2 regions of the Salinibacterium sp. VpJ6 genome follow, and region 1 is predicted to be linked to the other one. Evidence: predicted binding sites of a transcription regulator. Region 1 holds the regulator's gene; the other holds the start of a gene.
The links. The regulator HspR, encoded in region 1, represses chaperone genes until heat shock. The targets are predictions, from matches to a motif close to AAGTTGAGTCNNNNNGACTCAACTT.

Region 1 (11,494 bases):
GCAGGAGTGCCGGGGGCGTCGTTGTCGCCAGTCTTGTCCGTCATGCGAACAGGTTAGTGGTGTGCGGTAAACAATGGGTGCTGTTCGCGCCGCAAGTTCTCGCTAGTTGCTTCGTTGCTTCAGTGAGGGAAGAGTGCCGGGGACCCGAGCGAATATCCTCCAGCCACCTTGAGTCACACACACTCAACTTTCAGCTACGCAGCTTGACTCTCGACTCGAGCAGGAGCAAACTTGATACAGCGCGACTCAAGTTCGCAAACCCAAACGCTTAAAGGAGTAAGAGCACATGGCTCGAGCAGTAGGTATTGACCTCGGAACCACGAACTCCGTAGTTTCCGTTCTCGAAGGTGGAGAACCCACCGTCATCGCAAACGCCGAAGGAATGCGCACGACGCCTTCCGTCGTCGCATTCACCAAGGATGGCGAAGTCCTCGTTGGTGAAACCGCCAAGCGTCAGGCTGTCACTAACGTCGACCGCACCATTGCTTCCGTCAAGCGCCACATCGGTACTGACTGGACCGTCGCAATCGACGACAAGAAGTACACCCCGCAGGAAATCTCCGCTCGTACGCTTGCCAAGCTCAAGCGCGATGCCGAGCAGTACCTGGGTGAAGACGTCACCGACGCAGTCATCACCGTTCCCGCGTACTTCAACGACGCTGAGCGTCAGGCAACGAAGGAAGCTGGTGAGATCGCGGGCCTCAACGTTCTGCGCATCATCAACGAGCCCACCGCTGCTGCACTCGCGTACGGTCTCGACAAGGGCAAGGAAGACGAGCTCATCCTGGTCTTCGACCTCGGTGGTGGAACGTTCGACGTTTCGCTGCTCGAAGTGGGCAAAGACGACGACTTCTCGACCATTCAGGTCAAGTCCACCTCGGGTGACAACCGCCTCGGTGGAGATGACTGGGATGCCCGCGTCGTTGACTACCTGATCCAGCGCTTCAAGGACTCGACCGGTGTTGACGTTTCTGGCGACAAGATCGCTAAGCAGCGCCTCAAGGAAGCTGCTGAGCAGGCGAAGAAGGAACTCTCCTCGCAGATGTCGGCAAGCATCCAGCTTCCGTACCTCTCGCTCACCGAGAACGGTCCAGCCAACCTCGACGAGACGCTCTCGCGCGCCAAGTTCGAAGAGCTGACCGCCGACCTTCTCGACCGTGTTCAGAAGCCCTTCAACGACGTCATCAAGGAAGCAGGCGTCAAGCTTGCCGACGTATCGCACGTTGTTCTCGTGGGTGGATCGACTCGTATGCCCGCCGTCGTTGAACTCGTCAAGAAGCTTACGGGTGGCAACGAGCCCAACAAGGGCGTCAACCCCGACGAGGTTGTCGCTGTTGGTGCTGCACTGCAGGCTGGTGTCTTGAAGGGTGAGCGCAAGGACGTTCTCCTCATCGACGTCACCCCGTTGAGCCTCGGTATCGAGACCAAGGGCGGAATGATGACCAAGCTCATCGACCGCAACACGGCTATCCCGACCAAGCGCAGTGAGACCTTCACCACGGCGGATGACAACCAGCCTTCCGTGTCGATTCAGGTCTTCCAGGGTGAGCGTGAGTTCACTCGCGACAACAAGAACCTCGGAACCTTCGAGCTCACCGGCATCGCGCCGGCGCCTCGCGGCATCCCGCAGGTTGAGGTCACTTTCGACATCGACGCCAACGGCATCGTGCACGTGTCCGCTAAGGACAAGGGCACCGGCAAGGAGCAGTCGATGACGATCACGGGTGGCTCAAGCCTCTCGAAGGAAGACATCGAGCGCATGGTTCGCGAGGGCGAAGAGCACGCTGCAGAAGACAAGGCTCGCCGCGAGGCAGCCGAGGTTCGCAACAACGCAGAACAGCTCGCGTACTCGACCGGAAAGCTCATCACCGACAACGCTGAGAAACTGCCAGAAGACGTGAAGACCGAGGTTCAGGCCGACGTTGACGCGCTCAACACGGCGCTTGCCGGCGACGACGAAGCCGAAGTAAAGACGGCCTTCGACAAGCTCACCGAAAGCCAGCAGAAGCTCGGCGAAGCAATCTACAAGCACCAGGAAGAAAACCCTGAGGCCGCTGCAGAGGGCGACGACGCACCCGCTGGCGAGAGCTCGGACGAGGACATCGTTGACGCTGAAGTTGTTGACGAAGACGAAGCTGACTCGGACAAGAAGTAAATGTCTGACAACAACCACGACCACGACGAAAACCAGGAGCCGGTGATCAACGACGAAAGTCAGAGTGACCCGGAAACCGGCGACGTCAGTGCGTCTGACTCGGCTGCCGCAGAGGAATCTGCGGCAGCCGAGGGGCAGCCCGCTGCAGAAGATGCTGCGGATGCTGCTTCGGACGCCGAGAAGGCTCCCGACGAGCTGAGCGAAGAAGACCAGCGTCTTCTCGAAGAAGCTAGCCGGGACCTCGTTGCCGAGATGCGTGAGCAGATGTTGCGTGCGCAGGCCGAACTGGTGAACTTCCGTACTCGCGTAGAACGCGACCGTGTTGCTAACCGTGAAGCCGTGATCGCCGACGTCGTTCGTTCGATGTTGCCTGCGCTGGATGACCTCGACCGTGCTGACAAGCACGGCGATATCCTCGAGGGAACGCCGATCGCGCTTGTTGCGCAGAAGATCAACTCGAGTTTCGAGCGGTTCGGCTTGCGCAAGATCGGCGAGAAGGGCGAGCCCTTCGATCCCGCTTTCCACGAGGCCGTTGTTCACTTGAACGACCCCGAGGCAACCGAGAACACGATCGCTGACGTCATTGAGCCTGGCTACATTCTTGGTGAGCGCGTTGTGCGTGCCGCGAAGGTTGCTGTCTCCGGCCCCACCGATTAGGGCGGGGGTGGCGTGTAGTGGCTAGCCAAGATTGGTTTGATAAGGACTTCTATAAGGTGCTCGGGGTGTCGAAGGATGTCTCCGAGGCCGACCTGAAGAAGACCTATCGCAAACTCGCGCGCCAGTTTCACCCGGACTCCAATCCGGGGGATCCCAAGGCGGAGGCTCGTTTCAAGGAGATCAGCGAAGCCCACTCGGTTCTCTCTGACCCTGAAATGCGCCGCGAATACGATCAGGTTCGCGCTATGGGCTCCGGCGCTCGCTTTCAAGCGGGCGGTCAAGCTGGCGGCTTCGAAGATGTCTTTGGTGGCATGTTCGGTGGCGGTGGCCAGAGTTATGGTGGCCAGAGCTACGGCGGAGGGCAGTCGGGCGCAAGCTTCGAGGACCTCCTCGGCGGTATGTTCGGCGGTCAGGCCGGCCCCGGTGGCGGCCCCGGTTTTCGGGGCGGCCCTGCCAAGGGTCGCGACCTAGCCGCGAACACCACGCTCGACTTCGCTACGGCGATCAACGGCGAAACGATCAAGCTCCAGCCTGCTGGCGGCCGTCCGATGAATGTCAAGGTTCCTGCGGGAGTCAGCGACGGTCAGAAGATCCGCCTCAAGGGCAAAGGCGAGCCGAGCCCGAATGGTGGCCCGCCTGGCGACCTCGTGTTGACGGTGACGGTGCGCAAGCATCCGGTGTTCGAGCGGGAAGGCAACAACATTCGTGTTGTCGTTCCCGTTACGTTCGCGGAAGCAGTGCTCGGCGCCACCATCGAGGTTCCCACTCTCGGCGGTGCTCCGGTGAAACTGAAGGTTGCACCGGGAACCCCGAGCGGGCGAGTATTGCGAGTAAAGGGTCGCGGCGTCGCGACAGCGAAAGCAACCGGAGACCTGCTTGCCGAAGTGCAAGTGGCGGTGCCTAACCGCATCTCGGAAGCTGCGTTGGCGCACCTTGAGGCCTTTGCAGAAGCGATGCCCGCAGAGAACCCGCGGGACGACCTGATTGCCCGAGCCAGGAGCTAACAGCTATGGATGAGCTAACCCCCGCGTTTGCTATCGCCGTTGCGGCGGAGCTTGCGGGAATGCATCCGCAGACGTTGCGACAATACGACCGTCTGGGTCTCGTGTCTCCCACGAGAACCAGCGGTCGGTCGCGGCGCTACTCTATGCGTGACGTGATGCAGTTGCGCGAGATCGCGGCGCTCAGCGCCGAGGGTCTCAACCTCGAAGGCATCAAGAGAATTCTTGACCTCGAAAATCAGGTCACCGAACTCACCTCCCGGGTTCGCGAACTCGAAACGGCGCTGGCCGATGAGATGCTCTCCAAGCCGGGCCGTCGCGTGTTCGCTGCGGGTCAGGCCGGCGAAGTGATCTCACTGCGCGCCGGAACGCGAGCCGAACGCACCGACCAAGTCGTGCTGTGGCGCCCCTTCGTGCGCCGCGATAACCAGCTTCCCCGCTGATGATGCGCGCGGCGTCGAACATCCACACGTCCTTGCGGCGGGTGCCCTAATGTTTCGCGAAGCGCCGCCCCTCGGTGGTCCCGCCATCCTGCGCCAGCGCTGGAGCGAAGTTTCCTTTCTGCACTGGCGCGTAGACCCCGCCGTCGTCGCCCCTTTCATGCCGGAGGGGTGTCGCCCGGATACCCTCAACGGCAGCTCCTGGGTGGGGCTCATCGCGTTCCAGATGTCGCAGAGTTCGTTCTTTGGCGGGCCCCGCATCCCGTGGCTCGGCGATTTTCCCGAAGTAAATGTGCGGCTCTATTCGGTCGACGAGAAGGGCAGGCGCGGCGTTGTCTTTCTCTCGCTCGAAGCCTCGCACCTGATTCCCGTTCTCACCGCGCGGGCAGCTTTTGGCTTGCCCTACCAGTGGGCTTCGATGAAGATCGGGCAGCGCGACGGGCAGATTGCCTACAAAACGAAACGGCATGGCCGACCGGATGCGGCATCCCACATCATTGTGCGCCCGATCGACGACCCGGCGGCCAGCGTCTCACTCGCGGCTGACCCCGAGGCAACGTTCTTGACAGCTCGGTGGGCGTTTCACGAAACTCACCGTGGACGAACGATCTACTGTCGCAACCTGCACGAGCCGTGGCCGCTGCAGCCGGCCGAAGTGGTCTACCTCGACGATGGTTTGCTCGCGGCAGCCGGGTTTGAGGGTCTTGCCGACCGCGCTCCCGACTCAGTTCTCTATGCCAGCGACGTTACGACGGTGTTTGCGGCACCCCAACAACCGTTCCAGATTCGTGCGCCTCAGTCGCGACCAGTGTGGACGTCTACGCGCTCTTCGTAGCTTCCGCGAGCAATATGCCTAAGTTGCATAGACAATTTTGGGCAATATGGTCTCACCAGCACAAATGAGCATTGCCTCTCGCGTCAGTCGAGGCCATGATGAGTAACCACAACGTCATATAGGCACAACACGATTGAAACGATGAACCCGGAGAATGAACGCACGGGGATAGTTCCCGTTCGCGCGTCACTTTCCCGGTTTATCACCGAAGGCAATGACGCCGAATAACGCAGGAGGCACCATGACGACAGTTCGCGCAGCAATCACACAGACCACTTGGACAGGCGACAAGGAGTCGATGCTCGACAAGCACGAGCAGTTCGCTCGGGATGCCAAAGAGCAGGGCGCTCAAATCATCTGCTTCCAAGAGCTCTTCTACGGCCCGTACTTCGGGATCACTCAAGACAAGAAGTACTACCGCTACGCCGAGCCTGTTGATGGCCCGATCGTTACGCGCTTTCAGGCCCTGGCTAAAGAGCTCAACATGGTCATGATTCTGCCGATCTATGAAGAGGCGATGACGGGCGTGTATTACAACACCGCCGTCGTTGTTGACGCTGACGGCACGAACCTCGGTTCGTACCGCAAGCACCACATTCCTCACCTCGACAAGTTCTGGGAGAAGTTCTACTTCACGCCCGGCAACCTTGGCTTCCCCATGTTCAACACCGCCGTCGGCAAGGTCGGCGTTCACATCTGTTACGACCGCCACTTCCCCGAGGGATGGCGTGAACTCGGGCTCAACGGCGCCGAGATCGTCTTCAACCCGAACGCCACGAAGCCCGGGCTCTCCAACCGCCTCTGGGAGGTTGAGGGCCCCGCAGCAGCAGTGGCTAACGGCTACTTCGTTCTTCAGCCCAACCGTGTCGGCCTCGAAGACAACGAGTACGGCGACGAAGCCGTTGACTTCTACGGCACCAGCCAGGTCATCGACCCCCGCGGAAACTTCGTGGGCGAACGTGGCTCAGGCACCGACGAAGAGATCATGATTCGCGATCTCGACATGGACCTCGTGCAGGAGATGCGCGACGACTGGCAGTTCTACCGCGACCGTCGCCCCGACGCTTACCTGTCGATCCCCAAGTAAGTCCAACGTCAGCCCCGGGCTGTCTTGGCGCCCGGGGAACAGCAGGCATTCGACATCGCAGAGGAGCGAATCATGGCCACCACTCTCATTTCTGGCGGAACAGTCGTCAGCTCAACGGGGCGCGCCCCCGCAGACGTCCTGATCGACGGCGAAGTAATCAAGGCTGTGTTGTCACCTGGCAGCACGCTTTTTGGAACGGATGTTGCGGCATCCGTCGACACCGTCATTGATGCCACGGGAAAGTACGTTATTCCCGGCGGCATCGACGCGCACACCCACATGGAGCTGCCCTTCGGTGGCACCGCGGCAATCGACACGTTCGAGACGGGCACTCGCGCTGCGGCGTGGGGCGGCACGACCGCGATCATCGACTTCGCGGTGCAGACCTTTGGCGAGCGCATCGAGGATTCTCTCGCAGCGTGGCACGGCAAGGCATCCGGCAACTGTGCGATCGACTACGGCTTTCACCAGATCGTTGGTGACGTTACGCCCGATTCGCTGAAGGCCATGGCGAAGCTGCCCGACGAGGGCATCACGAGCTTCAAGATGTTCATGGCGTATCCGGGCGTTTTCTATTCGGATGACGCTCAGATTCTGAAGGCCATGCAGGTGTCCCGCGACACCGGCCTCATGACGATGATGCACGCCGAGAACGGCCCGGTTATCGACGTTCTCGCTGAGCAGCTCGTGGAGCAGGGCAAAACTGACCCGTACTATCACGGTGTCGCTCGCGCCTGGGAGATGGAAGAGGAGGCGACGCATCGCGCGATCATGCTCGCCAAGCTCACCGGTGCTCCGCTCTACATCGTTCACGTCAGTGCGAAGCAAGCGGTCGAACAGATCGCCGGCGCTCGCGACCGCGGCCAGAACGTGTTTGCTGAGACCTGCCCGCAGTACCTGTACTTGAGCCTCGAAGAACAGCTGGGTGCTCAGAGCGAGCAGTACGGCCACTTCGAAGGCGCCAAGTGGGTGTGCTCGACTCCGTTGCGTTCGCGCGAAGAGGGCCATCAGGATGCCATGTGGCAGTCGCTGCGTACGAACGATGTGCAAATGGTCTCCACCGACCACTGCCCGTTCTGCATGAAAGACCAAAAAGAGTTGGGCCTCGCGGACTTCCGCAAGATCCCCAACGGCATGGGAACGGTCGAGCACCGTATGGACCTCATGTACCAAGGCGTTGTCACGGGAGAAATCACTCTCGAACGCTGGGTTGAACTAACGAGCACCACCCCCGCTCGAATGTTCGGAATCTATGGCCGTAAGGGCGTCATCCAGCCCGGTGCCGATGCCGACATCGTCGTCTACGACCCCAACGGCCACACCTCGATCGGTATGCCGGTCGACGAAAACGGCAAGCCAACGGGCAAGAAACACCACATGAACATGGACCACGCTGCCTGGGAAGGCTTCGAAATCGACGGGCACGTCGACACCGTTCTCTCCCGTGGCAAGGTCATTGTGGACAACGATCAGTACCTCGGTTCGAAGGGTGATGGCCGCTTCATGAAGCGTGGCCTCACCCAGTACCTCACCTAAAACAGGTTCTCGTGCAGCATCCGTGTGGCTGAGGCCAGCGGATGCTGCCTTGGCCTCCCTTCCACCACGAACGAGGAGCACCATGGATTTCGGAGCAGTACTTCAAACTAACCCGCCCGCAGCACGAACCGTTCAACTAGCGAAGCTCGCAGAGGCGCACGGCTTCAACTACGTCTGGACCTTCGACTCACACATCCTGTGGCAAGAGCCCTACGTGATTTACAGCCAGATTCTGGCCGAAACGCGCAAGGTTATCGTCGGCCCGATGGTCACGAACCCGGCCACCCGCGACTGGACCGTCACGGCATCCACCTACGCCACGCTCAACGAGATGTACGGCAACCGCACCGTCTGTGGCATTGGCCGGGGCGACTCGGCTGTGCGCGTGACCAACGGCAAGCCCACCACACTGAAGGATCTTCGCGAGTCGATTCACGTCATCCGTGAACTCGCCAACTCGCGTTCGGTCGAATACGGCGGCGCCCAGTTGCAGCTGCCGTGGAGCAAGGGCTCAGAGCTCGAAATGTGGGTTGCTGCCTATGGCCCCCTCGCCCTCAAGCTCACCGGTGAAGTCGGAGACGGCTTCATTCTGCAACTTGCCGACGTGGACATCGCCGCCTGGATGATCAAGAAGGTGCGCGACGCCGCTGAGGCTGTCGGCCGCGACCCCATGTCGATCAAGTTCTGTGTTGCCGCTCCGATGTACATCGGTGACGACTGGGAGCACATGCGCGACCAGTGCCGCTGGTTCGGTGGAATGGTGGGAAACCACGTCGCCGACATCGTCAAGAAGTACGGCACCGACGGAGACGTACCCAAGGCCCTCACCGACTACATCGAGAAGCGTGAAGGCTACGACTACAACCAGCACGGTCAGGCGGGCAACACCCACGCGGCGTTTGTTCCGGATGAGATCGTTGACCGGTTCTGTCTCATGGGCACCGCCGAGCAGCACATCGAGAAACTCGAGAAGCTGCGCGAGCTGGGGGTCGACCAGTTCGCTGGCTACCTGCAGCACGACAACAAAGAGGAAACGCTGCGCGTGTACGGTGAGACCGTGATTCCGGCTCTCACCGAAACAGTGACGGCGAAGGCCTAACCCGATGACGGCAACCCACAACGATAAGCGTGGGGAGGTTGCCGTCCGCCCCGCGAGTTCGCCGGGTGCGCTGGCTAACCCCGCGCGCGCTCGGCTGCTCGGTGGCTTCGGCTGGGGCATCGCCGGCGTTCTCTTCATCGCGCTGATCTGGGAGGGCTACAAGTTCTTCGGTCCAGACAACGGTGTGCTGATTGGTGAACTCCGCGTGCTCCCGCGCACGACCGACCTGGCCATGCCGCACTTCTGGGACATGATGGTGCGGTTGGCTGAGCCGGTTACGCGCGCCGACGGTGCACTTCCCCTCTGGGCCGTCGTTGCGCTCGCCGCGCTCACCACGCTCGGCATCGCCGCCGCGGGCTGGGCGGTAGGAGTGATCGTGGGCATCGCCTTCGCGCTCCTCATGCAGCGCTGGCGCCTCGCCGAATTTGGACTGCTGCCGTGGATCGTCATCAGCCAGACCGTGCCGCTCATCGCCTTCGCCCCCGTGGTGAAGAGCTGGGGCTCACGCGTCGAGATCGGCTCGTTCGAGTGGCAAGACTGGATGTCGGTCGCACTCATTGCGAGCTACCTCGCGTTCTTCCCGATTACTGTCGGCGCGCTCAAGGGGCTGCAGTCTCCCGACCGCATCCACGTTGAGCTGTTCGAAACCTACGCTTCGGGCTACTGGCCGACTCTGCTGCGCTTGCGACTGCCGGCATCCGTTCCGTATCTTCTTCCGGCACTTCGCCTCGGTGCGGCTAACGCCGTAATCGGTGCGGTTGTTGCCGAAGTCTCAACGGGGCTTCAAGGCGGCATCGGTCGCCTACTTATTCAGTTCGCCGGTCAAGCATCGGGTGACCCCTCTAAGGCGTGGGGCCCCATCTTCGGCGCGATCGTTCTCGGGCTTGTTGCGGCCGGTTCGGTCGCCCTGCTCGGCGTGATTCTCAAGGACTACAGACGAACCGAGGAGGCCGCATGAGCGACCAGATCCCGACCACTACTTCCGCCATCAACCTCGGTGCCAGCGTGACAGCGGATGCCGCTGCCGTGCAGGTGCGCGGAGTCAACAAGCAGTTTCAGACCGCGACCGGCATCGTGCATGCGCTCGAGAACATCGACCTCACAGTTCAGGCTGGCGAGTTCGTTTCGCTCATTGGGCCGTCGGGCTGTGGCAAGTCGACGCTCATGCGGTTGATCGCTGACCTCGACGACCCGACCTCGGGGGAGCTGACGGTGTTTGGCAAGACCGCTACCCAGGCTCGCCTCGATCAGGATTACGGCATCGCGTTCCAGCAGGCGGGACTGTTGCCGTGGCGCTCGGTGGCCGCGAACGTTGCGCTTCCGCTCGAACTGCACGGCGTCGCATCCGCTACCCGTCGCACTCGCGTTGCAGAACTTCTCGACATGGTGGGCCTCACCGAGTTTGCCGACCGCTTTCCCGATCAACTCTCGGGCGGAATGCAGCAGCGCGTTGCTATTGCGCGGTCGCTGGCGGAACAGCCGCGACTGCTACTGATGGATGAGCCCTTCGGCGCCCTCGACGAGATGACGCGCGAGAAGATGCAGACCGACCTCGTGCGCATTGCCGCCGATACCGGTGCTGCCGTCGTCTTCGTGACGCACTCGATTCCCGAAGCCGTGTTCCTCTCTGACCGCGTCGTGGTTATGTCGCCGCGGCCTGGCCGCATCAGCCAAATCGTTCCCATGCGATTGGATGCCGCTGACGGCCGCGAAGAACGCGACGACGACCTGCGCGAAGCATCCTCCTTCTTCGAAATGGTTACCGAAGTGCGGGAAGCTCTCCACGGCGGAGCCGACCACTCGACCGGTGATGGTGTGGCCACAGCGCGGGGAGTAGACACTCGATGAGCGCAAGCACCAGTACTTCTGCGAACGCGATCGTGGGTCGCGGAGTAGGAGCGCGCCGGTCGAAAGGCTGGAGCCCGCGCACGGAAGCGACGCTGCGCATCGTGGCCCCGATCAGTTTCGGGCTGATCGTGCTCGTGATCTGGCAACTGCTCGTGACCGTCGGTGGTGTTTCGGACTACCTGCTGCCCAGCCCGATCTCGATCGTGACGGAACTCGTTGAGTTCTGGCCCTCGGTGGTGTCGGCAACGGCCCTCACCGGGACCAACAGTCTGCTCGGCCTCGTGGTCGGCTCGCTCGTCGGAATTGTCGGGGCAGCGCTCGCGGCCCGTTCGCGCATCGTCGACCAGATGAGTGCCCCCATCGTGGCGGCCCTCGCGGTGGTGCCGATCGTGGCTCTCGCCCCCGTGCTCAACTCGATGTTCGGCGCCGACAGCCAGTTCGGCCGTCAAGCGATTGCGGCCATTGCCTCATTCGTGCCGATCTTCATCAACACGCTGCGGGGGTTCCGCCAGACGAAGCCCGTGCACCGCGACCTGATGAAGGCCTACGCCACGAACTCCGGTCAGATGCTGATGAAGCTCACGCTGCCGACGGCACGTCCCTTCATCTTGACCGGCATCCGCATCGCCTCCTCGCTCGCCGTCATCTCCGCCCTCGTAGCGGAGTACTTTGGCGGTCCGCGCGGAGGGCTCGGCAGCCTGATTGCAACCTCGGCAGCCTCTAGCGCGTATGGCCGCGCTTGGGCCTATGTCGTGGCATCCATTGCTCTCGGCCTGCTCTTCTACCTAGCGACGCTCGCCCTCGAACGACTAGTGCTGCGTCGCGTACCGATAGGG
Region 2 (11,494 bases), 760 kb from region 1:
TCCCCGCCGCGTCGCCGTTCTCGGCGCCGGCTCCTGGGGAACCACGTTCTCCAAGATTCTCGCTGACGGCGGCAACGACGTTGCGCTGTGGGCACGTCGCCCCGAACTGGCTCGCGAAATCTCGCAGTCCAAACGCAACAGCGACTACCTCCCCGGCATCAACCTGCCACGCTCGCTCTGGGCCAGCGACAAGCTGCATGAAGTTTTGGATGGCGCCGAGCAGGTCTACCTCTCTGTGCCGGCTCAGTCGCTCCGCGAGAACCTGCGCATCGTTCGCGAGCTCATTCCAGAAGACGCGATTATCGTCTCGCTAATGAAGGGTGTCGAAAAGGGCACCGGAGCGCGAATGAGTGAAGTGATTCTGCAGGAACTGGGCGTCGATCCCAACCGGGTTGCCGTGGCATCCGGCCCCAACTTGGCTCTCGAAATCGCTAAGGAGCAGCCGACCGCTGCCGTCATGAGCAGTGCGAGCCTCGAAACAGCAACCGCCGTTGCCGTCACCGCACGCAACCGCTACTTCCGTTCCTTCGTGAACACCGATGTCATCGGTACCGAGTTCGGCGGAGTGCTCAAGAACCTCATCGCTGTCGCCATCGGAATCGTGGATGGTGTCGGCTATGGCGAGAACACCAAGGCCTCGATCATCACGCGCGGCCTTGCCGAAATGACAGACTTCTCGGTCGCCTTTGGCGCTCGCGCCGAGACTCTGGCTGGCTTGGCCGGTCTCGGCGACCTCATCGCGACGTGCGAGTCATCGCTCTCGCGTAACAACACCGCCGGCCGCCTGCTGGGTCAGGGCTACAGCTTCTCTGAAGTCATCAAGCAGATGAACCAGACAGCGGAAGGCCTCTCCTCGGTAGCGCCGATTCTCGAGCTCGCGCTCTCGAAGGGCGTAGACATGCCGATCGCTAGCCAGGTGGCCGAAGTCTTGGCAGGCACGCTCGCCCCGCGGGATATAGCGCCGCACCTCACCACTGACGACCTTCCTCAAGGGGAGTAAACGATGACGACTCAGCCCACACCAACCGCGAGTGGTCCTGTGACAGTGGTGCTGCTGTTTGGCGGTCGTTCTTCGGAACACAGCATCAGCTGCGCGACCGCCGGGGGAGTTCTCTCCGCGATTGATCGTGACAAGTACACCGTCATCCCCGTCGGCATCACTCGGGACGGCGCATTTACGCTTCAGCCCGATCACGCCGAGACTTTCATGCTCAACCCCGAGGCGATGCCCGAGGTCGTCGACAACGGCACGCGCGTACGCTGGCCCGACTCGGCTGCTTCCCGCGAAATGACCGTGATGGAGGCCGACGGCAGCGTTCGCAGCCTCGGTGACGTCGGCATCGTGTTCCCCATCTTGCACGGACCCTTCGGCGAAGACGGCACAGTTCAGGGGCTCATCGAGCTGTCGGGACTGCCCTACGTTGGCAACGGCGTACTCGCCTCTGCCATGGGCATGAACAAACACTTCACGAAGCTCGCGCTCGAGGCCGCCGGTGTTGCCGTTGCGCCGTGGGTGACCGTGTCGGCGCTCGACTGGCAGCGCACTCCGAATGTGTGGCGCAAGCGCGCATCCAGCCTCGGGTTCCCTGTCTTCGTGAAGCCCGCGCGCGCTGGTTCCTCAGTGGGCGTGACTAAGGTTTCCAGCCCCGAAGAACTCGATGCTGCCTTCGTTGCCGCCTTTGCGGAAGACTCCACCGCCCTCGTCGAACAAGCGATGACCGGTCGCGAGATCGAGTGCGGAGTGCTTTCGGGCCGCGATGGCGGTGAGACACGGGTGAGCCTCGCGGGCGAGATCGTGGTCACCGGCCGCGACTTTTATGACTTTGAAGCGAAGTATCTCGATGTGGCCGCCGCAGAACTTATTTGCCCCGCGCCGTTGCGCGATGGCGAACTCTGGCAGATGCAGCGCACCGCTGCCCGCGCTTTCGAATCGATCGGCGGGGCAGGGCTTGCCCGCGTTGATTTCTTCTTCGACGGCTCTGAGTTTGTGGTGAACGAGATCAACACCCTGCCGGGCTTCACGCCGATTTCTATGTTCCCCAAGTGTTGGGCAGCGAGCGGAATGAGTTACCCCGAGCTGATCAACGAACTCATAGAACTTGGGCTCGAAACCGTTCGCTAACTCGCGTTAGCGGAGATGTTCGATCCCCGCAGGCTGCGCGCCACGTCGCGGCTGTCGTGTCTAACGGGCTACTCGGGCGACTGTGTCTCGCTCGGCGCAGGAGTGTCTGAGAGAGCGACGCAGAACCGGTCGGCGGGAATCTGGCTTACCGCTCCCGCGACTTCACTGAGCGCCTCGAAACCAGAGACCTCGTCGCCGTCAATATCGGGGTCGCCATCGCTGTCGACGATCACTTGAACCGCGGGATCGCGACCGTACGACGTGAAGACATAGTTGGGGGCGTCGCTATCGTCGCGCAGCCAATCGATGCCGTCTTCGGGGGCGGTGACGCACGCAAGCTCCGCAGTGGGATCGGGAACCGCGACACCGCAGCGCAGCAGGATGGTGGCCGGCTCGCCCCACGCGCCGGTGCCCTGAGCGTTGGTCTCGCGCTTGTCGAGCCCCGCGACAGTGTCGGGCAACCGCACAATGACGTCGGCGCACGACGGGTTACCCGCGTCATCGCCGGGCTCGAGCGGCACGATCGCCGCGCATCCGCCCAGCGTCGCCAGCAAAGGAACCATCGCGAGCAGGGCGATCAGGGGGGTGCGGGTCGTCGTTCTCATCGCCTTCAGGCTACCGTGAGTTCATGACGATTGACCGCGAGAGCGAGACCCCTGACACTCTCGGTGGCGTTGGTGAACTTGCTGCCCTGAAGCGCATTTTTCCCCGCCTGCCTTCTGCCGCAGCCGAGCTCATTGGCCCCGGCGACGATTCTGCCGTGTTGGCGACGCCTGACAAGCGCGTCGTGATTACAACGGACATGATGATCCATGGCCCCGATTTTCGGATGGCGTGGTCGAGCCCGTACGACCTCGGCTGGAAAGCCGCGGCCACGAACCTCTCAGATGTCGCTGCGATGGGGGCGGTGCCCACCGGTCTGGTCGTTGCGATTGCTGCCCCGAACGACACCCCCGTCTCGTCGCTTGAAGCGATTGCCGACGGACTGCGCGAAGGCTGCGAGTCGCTCGCACCCGGCAGCGGAGTCATTGGTGGCGACCTTTCGGTGTCGACCGTGCTCACGATTGTCATCACCGCTTTCGGCGACCTTGAGGGACGCGCTCCCGTGCTGCGCTCGGGGGCCCGCGTCGGCGATGTGATCGCTGTTTCCGGCACGCTGGGTCTCGCGGCTGAAGGACTGCGATTGCTGTTCACCGAGGGTGTCGTCGACGGGGAACCGGATGCTGCCGCCGCCGCCGCACTCGCGACCCAGCATCCCGACGCCATGGCCGCCCAACTCAGGCCAGCGCCTCCCATCGCGGACGGCAAAGCCGCCGCGCTCGGGGGAGCCACTTCGATGCTCGACCTCAGTGATGGGCTCGCGATTGATGCGCGCCGCATTGCGACGGCTAGCGGAGTGGGTCTCGACCTGTCATCCGAAGCGGTGGGTGGTCGAGTGCAACTCGATGGTGGCGAAGATCACTCGCTGTTGGCGACGTTCCCCGAGGGGGCAACGTTGCCGGCAGGTTTTCGGGCGATCGGCCGCGTGGTCGAGGGGGAAGGGCTTCTCGTCGATGGTGTCGCGTACACCGAGCGTGGTGGCTGGGACCCGTATGCCGGGTGGGATGGCGCGGCGGGGTAGCGCTCGTTCGAATTAGGCCTCGCTGGGCTGAACCCAGTACAGCGTGGTGTCGCCGTAGTCTTTGCGGCGGTCGAGTTCGAGACCGGCGGGCCACTCTGGTTCGGGGTCGCGTGAACTGCGTTCGACGATCACGAGGGCGTCAGGGCTCAGTTGCGGTGCGAGCAATGCGAGAGCAACGTCGAGTTCGGCATTGCCGAGTTCGTACGGCGGGTCGATAAAGACGAGATCCCACTGATCGCCGGATGTGTCCAAAAAGGTGTGCACGGCGCGGGCGGCGGTGAGAATGATTGGCTTTGAACCGCGCGGAGCCTTCGCGGCGATGAGCGTGGCGTTCTTGCGGCACGTGTCGGCGGCGCGCGGATTCTTCTCCACCAGGGTCACGTGCGGTGCTCCGCGGGAGGCGGATTCGAGACCCAGGGCTCCCGAACCGGCATAGAGGTCGAGCACGCGGGCGCCGTCGATGGCGTCGCGAGCCTCAAGCGCGGAGAAGATCGCTTCGCGCAGGCGGTCGCTCGTGGGGCGCGTGCCCGCGCTGGGAACGGCAATCGTAAGGGAGCCGGCGTATCCGGCGATTATGCGTGTCATGGCCTTTCGAGCCTAGCCGTCTGAAGAACGCCAGTGGTCGCGGGTACTCTTCTAGAGTGACCTCGCCCCTTGACCAAAAGCTCAGCGCTGTGCTGGGCGGGCGCACTGCTACTTCCATGCAGCGTGGCCTTGGTTTGCTCACGGTTGGCGACCTCATGACGCACTATCCGCGACGGTATGCGCGGCGCGGTGAGCTCACCGCTCTGGCCGAATTGCCACTGGATGAGGCGGTCACGATCGTGGCAGAAGTGCGCGAGGTGCGTAATCGCCCCATGCGCAACAAGCGCGGTTCGATTCTTGAGGTGTCGATCAGCGATGGCACGGGCATCCTGACCCTCACGTTCTTCAATCAGGCGTGGCGGGCCAACGAGCTCCTTCCGGGCGTTCGCGGAATCTTTGCCGGCAAGGTCGGCCAATACCGTGGCACGCGTCAACTGGCGCACCCCGATTACGAACTTTTCGACCGCGATGCTCTTGAGCTGAAGAAGCCCGAGCAGGCTAAGGGGTGGGCGGAGCAGCCGATCCCTATTTACCCCGCGACTTCCACTGTCGCGAGTTGGCAGATTCAGAAAGCGGTCGAGGTTGTGCTCGATACGCTTGGCCCGCTCGAAGACCCGGTTCCGGATGCCGTGCGCCGCGAACGCGAACTACTGCGATATTCGCAGGCGCTTGAGCTCGTGCACCGCCCCAAGGTCGACTCCGATTGGCGCAGCGCTCGCGATGCCTTGCGCTTTCAAGAAGCTTTCGTGCTGCAGTCCGCTCTCTTGCAGCAGCGCCAGAAGCAGCGTGAGTCTGAGGCGATTGCGCGCACGGCTGGCTCCCTGCTCGAGGGTTTCGATGCTGCGTTGCCGTTTACGCTCACGGGCGACCAGCAGTCCGTCGGCGAGCAGATCTTCCATGACCTTGCCGAGCCTGTGCCGATGAATCGCCTGGTGCAGGGTGAAGTGGGTTCCGGTAAGACGCTCGTCGCGCTGCGTGCGATGTTGGCTGTTGCGCAATCCGGTGGCCAGTCGGCGTTGCTGGCGCCCACCGAAGTGCTCGCTCATCAACACTTTCGGTCGATCGTGCGAACGCTGGGTCCCGATCTCGCGGCCGAATTGCGCCCGACCCTCATCACCGGCCAATTGCCCACGGCAGAGCGCAAGAAGGCCCTGCTGGCGACCGTTTCGGGTGCTTCGCGCATCGTCATCGGTACGCACGCACTCTTGGGCGATGCGGTCAGCTTCGTCGATCTCGGTCTCGTCGTCGTCGATGAGCAGCACCGCTTCGGTGTCGACCAGCGCGAGGCTCTGCGGCTCAAAGGCGCCAAGCCGCCCCACGTTCTTGTCCTCACCGCAACGCCGATTCCGCGCACCGTCGCAATGACGGTCTTCGGCGACCTCGACATTTCATCCATCGCCGAGTTGCCCGCCGGTCGCCAACCGATCAGCAGTCACGTTGTGCCGCTGGCCGAGAAGCCCGGCTGGGTATCGCGTGTGTGGCAGCGGCTGGCCGAAGAACTGGCCATCGGCCGGCAGGGCTTCGTCGTGTGCCCCGCGATTGATGCCAAGACAGAAGAACCCGGCAGTGAGCCCGCCCCGAAAACAACCGACGATCCGGATGCCGGACCGCCGCGACCCATCGCCAATGTCACTGAGGTGCTGGCGTCGCTGCGCAGCAACGAGGTTCTCGCGGGTAAGCGGATCGAGGCGCTGCACGGCAAGCTCTCGAGCGACGAGAAAGACGAGCTCATGCGCTCGTTTGCTGCCGGCGATATCGACGTTCTGGTCGCGACGACCGTGATCGAGGTAGGCGTCGACGTGCCCAACGCTTCAGTCATGGTCGTGCTCGATGCTGACCGTTTCGGGGTTTCTCAATTGCACCAGCTTCGCGGTCGTGTCGGCCGTGGCGGCGTCCCCGGACTGTGCCTGTTCGTGACAGCAGCCGAGGGGGAGTCGTTGGCTCGCGAGCGGGTCGAGGCTGTGGCATCCACTCTCGATGGTTTCGAACTCGCGAACAAAGACTTGGAACTGCGTCGTGAAGGCGATGTGCTCGGCGGAGTGCAGTCGGGCGGGCGTTCGAGCCTCAAGCTGCTGCGCGTGGCCAACGACGGGCAACTCATCACGGAGGCTCGCGAGGCGGCGCAGAGCGTTCTCGTTGCCGACCCGAGTCTTGCCGAGCATCCGGCGCTCGCCGATGCATTGAAGCGTCGCCTTGATGAGAGTGCCGAAGCCTTCTTGGGTAAGAACTAGCTCACCGAAAGCGAACTCCGGTAAAACAAGTTCCCCGCACAGCGAACTCCCACGTAGGCGAACGGGCTCAGCCACTATCGTTGAAGCATGAGTCGGATCGCTGTCGTTCCCGGGTCCTTTGACCCTGTCACCCTGGGCCACCTGGACGTGATTGAGCGGGCAGCAAAAACCTTTGACGAAGTGCACGTTCTTGTCGTGCACAACCCCGGCAAGACGGCGCTCTTGCCGATTGCGCAGCGCGTTTCGCTGCTGGAGCAGGCCGTGGCGGATGCTCGGTTCGCCGGCAACATCCGCGTCACCAGCTGGAGTATGGGCTTGCTCGTGGACTACTGCACCGAGGTTGGTGCAAGTGTCATCGTGAAGGGCATCCGGTCTCAAGTGGATGTCGCCTACGAAACACCTATGGCGATCGTCAACCGAGACCTCGCGGCTGTCGAGACCATCTTCATGCTGCCGAATCCTGCGCACGCGCACGTCTCCAGCTCGCTCGTTCGCCAGGTTGCGGCGCTCGGCGGAGATGTTGCGCCGTATGTTCCTCGGGTGGTTTCTGAGTTTTTGCAAGCGCCGCGCGACTAACACCGGCACAATGGGTCTATGACTCTCACTCTCGGATACAAAGCGTCAGCCGAACAATTTGCCCCGCGTGAACTCGTAGAGATTGCGGTGGCGGCCGAAGCTCACGGCATGGAGAGTGTTGCGGTCAGCGACCACTTCCAGCCGTGGCGTCACGAGGGTGGTCATGCGCCGTTCTCGCTGAGCTGGATGGCAGCGGTCGGTGAGCGCACGAGCACGATCCGTATCGGCACGAGCGTGATGACTCCGACCTTCCGTTACAACCCCGCCGTGCTCGCTCAGGCCTTCGCCACGATGGGGTGCCTGTACCCGGGGCGCATCATGCTCGGGGTGGGAACCGGCGAGGCACTCAACGAGATCGCCACCGGATTCCGCGGTGCCGGTGAGCAAGATTGGCCCGAATTCAAGGAGCGCTTCGCTCGCTTGCGTGAATCGGTTCGCCTCATGCGCGAACTGTGGACCTCAGACCGCGTGTCGTTCGAGGGGGAGTACTACTCCACTCACGGCGCGAGCATCTATGACCGCCCCGACCAGCCCATCCCGATCTACATCGCCGCCGGTGGCCCCATGGTGGCACGCTACGCCGGCCGTGCCGGTGATGGCTTCATCTGCACGTCGGGCAAGGGCATGGAGCTCTACAACGACGCGCTGATCCCCGGCGTGAAAGAGGGCGCAGCGAAGGTTGACCGCAAATTCGAAGACATCGACCGGATGATCGAGATCAAACTCTCGTACGACACCGACGCTGACGTTGCTCTCGAGAACACCCGTTTCTGGGCGCCGCTCGCGCTCTCCAAGGAGCAAAAGCACGACATCACCGACCCGATCGAAATGGAACGTGCCGCTGACGCTCTACCGATCGAACAAATTGCGTCGCGGTGGATCGTGGGCAACGACCCCGACAAGATCGTCGAAGAGATCCGTCCCTATGTGGATGCCGGCCTCAACCACCTCGTATTCCACGCGCCCGGCGGAGACCAGCGCCGCTTCCTCGAACTCTTCGAGCGCGACATTGCTCCTCGATTGCGGGCACTGTAGGCCTAGAGCGCGAGACGCGCACACGGGTTAACTGACGATGGGCGGATGCGTGAAGCATCCGCCCATCGTTGCTGTGTCGGCGATCAACGCCGACTACTGCATGCCGTCTAGCTCGTGACAGCGACCTTCTCGGTCGATCGAGCCTGGTTCATGGAGTTGGTGCTGACCTCAATTTTGCGAGGTTTTGCCTTCTCCGACACCGGGATGATCACGCTGAGCACACCGTTGTCGTAGCTGGCGCTGATGTTGTCGCGGTCGATGCCCGCACCGATGCTGAACTGGCGAAGGTAGGATCCGTAGCGGCGCTCCTGCGAGAGCCATTTGGCTCCTTCGCGCTCGCCAGCGGTGCGCTCGGCGCGAATCGTGAGGAGCTGACCGTCAACGTCAACGTCAACAGAGCCGGGATCGACGCCCGGAAGGTCGGCGGTGAGAACGTACTCGTCAGCCTGGCGGTAGAGATCCACGGGCATGGGCTGGGTGCCGACGCGGGACTGGGCAGCTGCGGAGAGCCTGTCGAGTTCGGCAAAAGGATCAAATGACAGTGTCATGGGAAACCCCTTTCTCAAAGTTGAGTCACCGTGACTCAACAATCAAAAATTAGCACTCTCACCCCGAGAGTGCCAAGTCATTTTTCTCAAAGTTCGCTGACAACGAAACGACCGCCGCCGGAGAGCTCCGGCGACGGTCGAATGCGTGGTTCTCATCGGATGATGAGCCGCGGATAGTTCTGTTCAGTGCGAGCACGGGCCAGAGCCACACGCTCGCGGCGGAGCTGGTGTTGAGCCCGTAGTTCAGCCGACGCGAGCAGTCGAGCGCGGCGCGGCCGGCGGCTCCACGTGATGAGAGCGACGCCGAGATGCAGAGCAAGACGGTCGATGACTCCCACGCGACGTACTGCCGCGGGGCGCGGCTCGTCGACGGGACGAGGTTCGGGCGGATGGTCACGGCGGTCTTTCGGAGCCGCCAGAGTTGCGTTCATGAGGTGTCTTTCGTGAGAAAAGTGGATGCGGAAGGCGCGCAAAAATGCGCTGTTTCAGGTGGCGACCCAACGGCATCCCACAGTGATCGCGAGTCGCTGAAGAAGGGAAGATCATCAAGAGGCGAAAGCACCCGCGAAAGGGGTGCAGACTCGTCAGCCGTCGCAGTCTCGCGATGATCGAGTTGGGTCGAGTGCTCCGTGAGCGCCGCCACCGTCAGAACCGGTGAGCGGAGAACGCTAACCGGTTAGGCGGTGAGGGTGCCGACGGAGCCGGCGGTCGTGGGGTTCTTCGTAAAAGTGAAAATAAACACGCAAGGCTCCTTTCAATAGTTGGCGTTTGCTTAGTGTAGGGCGGGCAGTCGCTGACGACAAGACCTAATTTAGGTGCGATGCAAAGCCGTGATGATGGCGTTCGAGAGCTCAGTCGGTTTCGTGAACTGCGGCCAGTGCCCGGTGGGGAGGTCCACGAGTTCGAGGTCGGTGAGCTGAGCGAGTTCGGTCGCGAAGGATGCACCCTCGCTCATCCACTCTCGCACCTGGTCGGCGGGAAACTCGCAACAGATCACGGTGGCGGGCACGCTGAAGCGCGCCGGGGTAGAGAGCGATTGCGGGGTGGTTGCGATCAGTGCCGGCTGGGGGACCGCAATTTCTTGAAACCACGTGCGCAGTTCGTCGGTCAGGTCAACGAGGTCTTCATCATCGAAGAGGCTCCAGTCAGGCAGTGGGATCTCACCGTCAACGGTCGGTAGTTCAGCGTTGATTGGCATGCCGTTCGGCAACGGCACGGTGTCGACGTGCACGATTCTGGCCAAGCACGTGGGCCGGGCATCCGCGACCGCGTGGGCAATGGGGCCTCCGCCGCTGTGGGCAACGAGGGCAATGCGGGGCGTCGGTCGTTCGTCTTCGTCTTCCCCTCCGTTCTCGCTGCCATCAGCCTCGACATGAGTGAGGGCGTCAACCACCGCGACCACCGCCGCGATGTGGTCAGCCAGCGTTACCGTCGCGCGGTTGGTGTCACGGCGTCGCAGGCCAGGAAGGGTGAGCGGATGCGCGGTGTGGCCAGCATCTCGTAGTGCGCGGGTTACCGGAGCCCAGGAGTCTCCGTCGAGCCAGAATCCGGGGATGAGAATGACGTGCATCGGCGGGCTAGCGTAGCTGGTCGATCAGGACGTGGTCGATCGGGCGCTCGAGGCTTCGTTGCTTGTGGAGCTCGAAAGACGCAGCACGGTATTTCACGGTGAGACTGACAGAAAACGCGCCGAGCTTCATGCTGACTCCTCATTGAGTAGACCGCCATTATCCGCCCGCGAGCGTGCCAACTCAACGGTTGCGCGAATGATGAGCCCACTTGGGGCACCATAACCGCCACAATAGACGGATGCCCGTGACTGTTGCTGCACCCCATATCGGCTATGCCGCCATGCTCGAACGGTTTCATCCGCGCGAGGTGATGGGCTTTGCGCAGCATGCAGAAACGCGGGGCTTTCGCGGGGTCATGGCCGCCGATCACTATCAGCCGTGGGTGCCACAGCAGGGGCAAGCATCGTTCGTGTGGAACGTGCTGAGCGGTCTCGGCGAAACCACAATGGGCGATCTCGGTACGGGAGTCACGGCGCCGACGTTCCGGTGGCATCCCGCAATGGTCGCCCAGGCCTCCGCCACCCTTGCCGCCATGAACCCGGGCCGTCACTGGTTAGGGCTCGGCAGTGGCGAAGCGATCAATGAACATATCGTTGGTCAGTATTGGCCCGAAGCCCCAGAACGCATCAACCGGATGTTCGAAGCCGTCGAGATCATCAAAAAGCTCTTCGCCTCGGGGCTCGCGAATAAAGACGTTCGCCACGAAGGCCAGTTCTACCGCCTCGAATCGACGCGACTCTGGACGATGCCCGAAGTCGCCCCCGAAATCTTGGTCGCGACAGCCGGCCCGGTCGCTGCGAAGCGCGCCGGAAAGACCGTCGACGGCCTCATCACCGAAGCGGCACCGCTCGAGAAGATCGACATGTTGCTGGGGCGCTTCGCCGAAGGTGCCCGCGAGGCAGGGCGCAGCAGGGAAAGCCAGAGTCGCGTGCTGCGGCTGCACTTGAGTTGGGCCGAAACAGATGAGCAGGCCATGCGCAACGCGCTCACCGAATGGCCGAACGGTGGACTGCGGTTCGCTAAAAACGACATCCGCTCGCCGTTCGAGCTTGAACAGCTTGCCCGCATGGTGCGACCAGAAGACTTCGAGGGGCGGATGCCCGTGAGCGCCGATCCCGACGTGCACCGTGCCTACATCCAGAGCTACCTCGACGCCGGGTTCGATCGCATCTACCTGCACAACGTCGGTCGCAATCAGCGGGAAT

Region 2: ACWTV1_RS03600 (Hsp20/alpha crystallin family protein) is a predicted target of HspR. The motif match lies at 8,736-8,760, and genes of this name have one in related genera.

What each region holds. Positions count from the first base shown of each region.
Region 1 is NZ_JBSOQL010000001.1:1,487,716-1,499,209, reverse strand. Features, by position in the region: gene ACWTV1_RS07330 (MFS transporter) at 1-44, opposite strand, end outside; gene dnaK (molecular chaperone DnaK) at 287-2,155, shown strand; gene ACWTV1_RS07320 (nucleotide exchange factor GrpE) at 2,156-2,812, shown strand; gene ACWTV1_RS07315 (DnaJ C-terminal domain-containing protein) at 2,830-3,816, shown strand; gene ACWTV1_RS07310 (heat shock protein transcriptional repressor HspR) at 3,822-4,256, shown strand; gene ACWTV1_RS07305 (YqjF family protein) at 4,306-5,088, shown strand; gene ACWTV1_RS07300 (nitrilase-related carbon-nitrogen hydrolase) at 5,330-6,175, shown strand; gene hydA (dihydropyrimidinase) at 6,248-7,711, shown strand; gene ACWTV1_RS07290 (TIGR03842 family LLM class F420-dependent oxidoreductase) at 7,794-8,810, shown strand; gene ACWTV1_RS07285 (ABC transporter permease) at 8,815-9,768, shown strand; gene ACWTV1_RS07280 (ABC transporter ATP-binding protein) at 9,765-10,658, shown strand; gene ACWTV1_RS07275 (ABC transporter permease) at 10,655-11,494, shown strand, end outside.
Region 2 is NZ_JBSOQL010000001.1:724,664-736,157, reverse strand. Features, by position in the region: gene ACWTV1_RS03640 (NAD(P)H-dependent glycerol-3-phosphate dehydrogenase) at 1-1,000, shown strand, start outside; gene ACWTV1_RS03635 (D-alanine--D-alanine ligase family protein) at 1,004-2,122, shown strand; gene ACWTV1_RS03630 (DUF3515 family protein) at 2,191-2,727, opposite strand; gene thiL (thiamine-phosphate kinase) at 2,751-3,743, shown strand; gene rsmD (16S rRNA (guanine(966)-N(2))-methyltransferase RsmD) at 3,756-4,328, opposite strand; gene ACWTV1_RS03615 (ATP-dependent DNA helicase RecG) at 4,445-6,559, shown strand; gene coaD (pantetheine-phosphate adenylyltransferase) at 6,647-7,135, shown strand; gene fgd (glucose-6-phosphate dehydrogenase (coenzyme-F420)) at 7,154-8,170, shown strand; gene ACWTV1_RS03600 (Hsp20/alpha crystallin family protein) at 8,278-8,718, opposite strand; gene ACWTV1_RS03595 (hypothetical protein) at 8,871-9,149, opposite strand; gene ACWTV1_RS03590 (alpha/beta fold hydrolase) at 9,530-10,288, opposite strand; gene ACWTV1_RS03585 (hypothetical protein) at 10,296-10,418, opposite strand; gene ACWTV1_RS03580 (TIGR03557 family F420-dependent LLM class oxidoreductase) at 10,528-11,494, shown strand, end outside.